DNA from 2 places in the Priestia sp. GS2 genome. Region 1 is predicted to be linked to the other one. Evidence: a T-box and tRNA genes for the amino acid it is inferred to sense, from the RefSeq annotation. Region 1 holds a T-box; the other holds one or more tRNA genes.

Region 1 (2,394 bases):
TTAAAACGGTTGAACAGCCTTCTTTTGAATGCAAAGCAGAAGATGTGCTTTCGTTAAGAGGGTTTGGTCGAAGTAAGGTCATATCCATTGAAGGGAAGACAAAAAAAGACAAGTGGCGAGTAGTTGTAGGAAAACAACAATAACAAAAATTGTAAGCAGGAAATAACAGAAATATGTCGAATATTCCATTACAAACAATGTAATGAGACAACGTGGAGGTGGCCTACATGCCTTTAACCCCTTTAGATATTCATAACAAAGAATTTAATCGTGGGTTTCGTGGATATGATGAAGACCAGGTCAATGAATTTCTTGACCAAGTAATTAAGGATTACGAATTAATTATTCGTGAGAAAAAAGAATTAGAAGCGCGAGTAACTGAACTTACTGAAAAGGTAGGACATTTTACTAACATCGAAGAAACACTGAATAAATCAATTTTAATTGCTCAAGAAGCAGCAGAAGACGTAAAGCGAAATGCAGAAAAAGAAGCGAAGCTAATTGTAAAAGAAGCGGAAAAAAATGCTGATCGTATTATCAATGAAGCTTTATCAAAGTCTCGTAAAATTGCGATGGATATTGAAGAGACGAAAAAGCAGTCAAAAGTATTCCGTACTCGCTTTAAAATGTTAATTGAAGCTCAGTTAGAAATGTTAAATAGTGATGATTGGGATCAATTAATGGACTATGAAATGCCGGCGTTAGAAGAAAAAATCGACTAGTCAAGACAGAACCTTGACTTCTTTCGTTTTGTTGTCATATAATTTGGTAACAGATGAAATTTCATACGTATAGTACGGAGATAGGGACAGTAGTTTCTTGCATGATTACGTTTAGCGAACCGAGGGTGGTGAGAGCTCGGTCTAATCAAAGAAACGAATATCACCCTGGAGTATTGCTGCTGAAACGAAGTAAGCAGCGACGTGTTATTCACGTTACGAATGCTGAGAGGACAAGCGGAAGTGCAGTTTGTCTACAAGGGTGGTACCGCGGGAGACCTTCTCGTCCCTTTTTGGGATGAGAAGGTCTCTTTTTGTTGTAGCTATATACGGAATGAAATTTACGATTTTATGGAGGTTAGAACTTTGGAATATAAAGATACGTTATTAATGCCGAAAACAGAATTTCCTATGCGTGGAAATTTGCCAAATCGTGAGCCACAAATGCAAGAAAAGTGGGCAGAAATGGACATTTATGCAAAAGTTCAAAAGCGTACAGAAGGTCGTCCGTTATTCGTTTTACATGATGGCCCTCCTTATGCAAATGGTGATATTCACATGGGTCATGCACTGAATAAAATCTTAAAGGACTTTATCGTTCGCTATAAATCTATGTCAGGTTTTTGTGCACCTTATGTACCTGGTTGGGATACGCACGGTTTACCGATTGAAACAGCTTTAACAAAGAATAAAAAAGTTAACCGTAAAGAAATGAGCGTTGCTGAATTCCGTAAGCTTTGCGAACAGTACGCGTGGGAGCAAGTGGAAGGTCAGCGTGAACAGTTTAAACGTTTAGGTGTACGTGCTGATTGGGATAATCCTTATGTGACACTTCAGCCTGAATACGAAGCTCAGCAAATTAAAGTGTTTGGAGATATGGCGAAAAAAGGTTATATCTACAAAGGGCTAAAACCAGTTTATTGGTCTCCATCTAGTGAATCAGCGCTAGCAGAAGCTGAAATTGAATATTACGATAAGCGTTCTGCTTCTATTTACGTTGCGTTTAATGTAAAAGATGGTAAAGGCGTAGTGGAAAGCGATGAGAAATTTATCATCTGGACAACAACGCCATGGACAATGCCGGCAAACTTAGCTATCGCTGTAAACCCAGAGCTTCAATATAGCGTAGTGGCCGTAGATGGTGCTAAATACATCGTGGCATCAGAACTTGTTGAGACCGTTGCAAAAGAAATTGAATGGGTTGAATATGAAGTAGTGCGTACTATGAAAGGTGCTGAACTTGAGCACGTAGTAGCAGAACATCCAATTTACAAGCGTGATTCTCTACTCGTTTTAGGTGACCATGTTACAACTGATGCGGGTACTGGTTGTGTTCATACGGCTCCAGGACACGGGGAAGATGATTTTATTGTGGGTCAAAAATACGGTTTAGGTGTACTTTGTCCAGTTGACAGCAAAGGTCACATGACAGAGGAAGCACCTGGATTTGAAGGCTTATTCTATGACGAAGCAAACAAGCCAATTACAGAAAAACTTCAAGCCGAAGGCGCGCTGTTAAAGCTATCGTTTATCACGCATTCATATCCACATGACTGGCGTACGAAAAAGCCGACAATTTTCCGTGCAACAGCGCAATGGTTTGCATCAATTAAAGACTTCCGCAAAGAGTTATTAGAGGCAGTAGAAAAAACACAGTGGGTTCCTGCTTGGGGCG
Region 2 (2,394 bases), 250 kb from region 1:
CAGAAAATTCTCCTGTTTGCTTCCATAAATACACATTTACAAACGAATTCGAAATTGAAATAGCTAAAGCATATAGCCCTCCAATAATAAGTAATAACAATAAATCTTTATTAACTTCTACATCTCCAACAACTTTCTTTAATAAAGGCATATAAAAAACTCCTTTTCTCTTCTACCCCTAGTGTGTGAAAAAGAAAAAGAGATATGTAAAAGAATTGGAAAACAAAAAAACCAGTAAAGGCAATAATTGCTTTACTGGTTTTTTTTATTATTTTGCTGCTGCGTAACGCTTTGCAACTTCATCCCATTTAATTACATTAAAGAATGCTGAAATGTAATCTGGACGACGGTTTTGGTAGTTTAGGTAGTAAGCATGCTCCCAAACGTCTAGTCCTAGGATTGGCGTTTTGCCTTCCATTAGTGGGCTATCTTGGTTTGGTGTGCTTGTTACTTCTAATTCTCCATTGTTTACAACTAACCAAGCCCAGCCAGAACCGAAGCGTGTAGTTGCGGCTTTAGCGAATGCATCTTTAAATGCATCAAAGCTTCCAAATTTGCTGCTGATTGCGTCTGCTAACTCACCTGTTGGCTCACCGCCACCGTTAGGGCAAAGAATTGTCCAAAATAGTGAATGGTTAGCATGTCCACCACCGTTGTTACGTACTGCTGTACGGATGTCTTCTGGTACAGCGTCCATGTTTGAGATTAACTCTTCAACGCTTTTAGAAGCTAAATCAGCTTTTCCTTCTACTGCTGCGTTTAAGTTTGTAACGTAAGTGTTATGATGTTTCGTATGGTGAATGTTCATCGTTTCTTTGTCGATGTGTGGTTCAAGTGCATCGTATGCATAAGGTAATTGTGGTAATTCGTAAGCCATGGGTAATTCCTCCTTTAAAATATGTACCTAATTTGGTGAAAGAAAATTCACCTCATGTTTTTAGATTAGCAAATTTAACCTACGCTTTCAATGAAAAAGCATCTAATCATCATTTATATTTACCCGATTCCCATTGTCTATCCTATTTAAACATAAAATTTTAGCTAAAAACAAAATAAAAAATCTTTCTTTACAATTGTAAAGAAAGATTTATCAGCAATATGTATGGCGGAGGAAGAGGGATTCGAACCCCCGCGGGCTTTAACACCCCTGTCGGTTTTCAAGACCGATCCCTTCAGCCGGACTTGGGTATTCCTCCAACCTTTTCATGGTGGACCCTGCAGGACTCGAACCTGCGACCGGACGGTTATGAGCCGTCTGCTCTAACCAGCTGAGCTAAGGGTCCATGGCTCCACAGGTAGGACTCGAACCTACGACCGATCGGTTAACAGCCGATTGCTCTACCACTGAGCTACTGTGGAATAATAATATGTAAACTTTGTCACTGAAAGGTATAGCGGCGGAGGGGATCGAACCCCCGACCTCACGGGTATGAACCGTACGCTCTAGCCAGCTGAGCTACACCGCCATGGCTCCACAGGTAGGACTCGAACCTACGACCGATCGGTTAACAGCCGATTGCTCTACCACTGAGCTACTGTGGAACGATATAACATTTATTAGCGACATTAAAAATTTAACATGATTTTAAATAAAAGTCAACAAATTATTATAAAACAACAATAAGGAAATATATAATCATTGCCGCTTGAATAATTCCTTTTGAAATGGCCCCGCTGAAAAAACCAACTAACGAACCAAAACCAATTTTCACAGCATTTTGAACACTAGTACGATGTACGACTAGCTCTCCAATCACCGCTCCTAAAAATGGACCAAGTAGTATCCCAATTCCAGGAATTAAAAACGGGCCAACCAATAACCCAATGGTGCTTCCCCAAATTCCTGCTTTTGTTCCACCAAACTTTTTAACCCCAATTAGATTTGCCAAATAATCAGCTGCAAAAAGCGCTGCTACAAGCAGACCTTGAATAAGTACAAACAAGAAGGTATATGGCTCAAAACTATAGAAGAAACCGTACAATAAAAACCCCAATGCTACAAACAGTACGCTTGGGATAATAGGATAGATTAATCCAATAAATGATACTACAAAACAAACTACAATGAGTGTCCAATATAAAAAGTCCAACTTAACACGTTCCCTTTCATCTCAATCTCTATTTGCCATTATCAAACAGTATACACCTTAACAACTTTTTTGATAATAATATTCCATAAAAAAGAGCGACCTTTTAATAAGTCGCTCTTTTTAGCTTATTTTTATTTAGATTTTTGAGCCACGCTTTTTTTATTTTCGCCTAATACCGCTTCTGCAATATTAACAGCATGATCTCCAATACGCTCTAAGTTACTGATAATGTCAACAAATACAATTCCAGCTGACCCTGTGCAAGCTCCTTCATTCAAGCGTAAAATATGCTTTTTACGAAGTG

Evidence for each region. A T-box is a leader RNA that pairs with one kind of tRNA and senses whether it is charged. The one in region 1 lies ahead of ileS (isoleucine--tRNA ligase), so its partner is inferred to be a tRNA-Ile.
Region 2: it has a tRNA-Ile gene. The T-box ahead of ileS (isoleucine--tRNA ligase) is inferred to sense a tRNA for this amino acid. The anticodon was not compared.

What each region holds. Positions count from the first base shown of each region.
Region 1 is NZ_JAZGJX010000001.1:660,114-662,507, forward strand. Features, by position in the region: gene V2145_RS03455 (YlmH family RNA-binding protein) at 1-143, shown strand, start outside; gene V2145_RS03460 (DivIVA domain-containing protein) at 228-722, shown strand; T-box leader at 791-1,013, shown strand; gene ileS (isoleucine--tRNA ligase) at 1,086-2,394, shown strand, end outside.
Region 2 is NZ_JAZGJX010000001.1:412,660-415,053, reverse strand. Features, by position in the region: gene V2145_RS02150 (MFS transporter) at 1-151, opposite strand, end outside; gene sodA (superoxide dismutase SodA) at 269-877, opposite strand; tRNA gene V2145_RS02140 (tRNA-Ser) at 1,104-1,196, opposite strand; tRNA gene V2145_RS02135 (tRNA-Ile) at 1,207-1,283, opposite strand; tRNA gene V2145_RS02130 (tRNA-Asn) at 1,285-1,359, opposite strand; tRNA gene V2145_RS02125 (tRNA-Met) at 1,393-1,466, opposite strand; tRNA gene V2145_RS02120 (tRNA-Asn) at 1,468-1,542, opposite strand; gene V2145_RS02115 (DUF456 domain-containing protein) at 1,608-2,090, opposite strand; gene V2145_RS02110 (Na/Pi cotransporter family protein) at 2,222-2,394, opposite strand, start outside.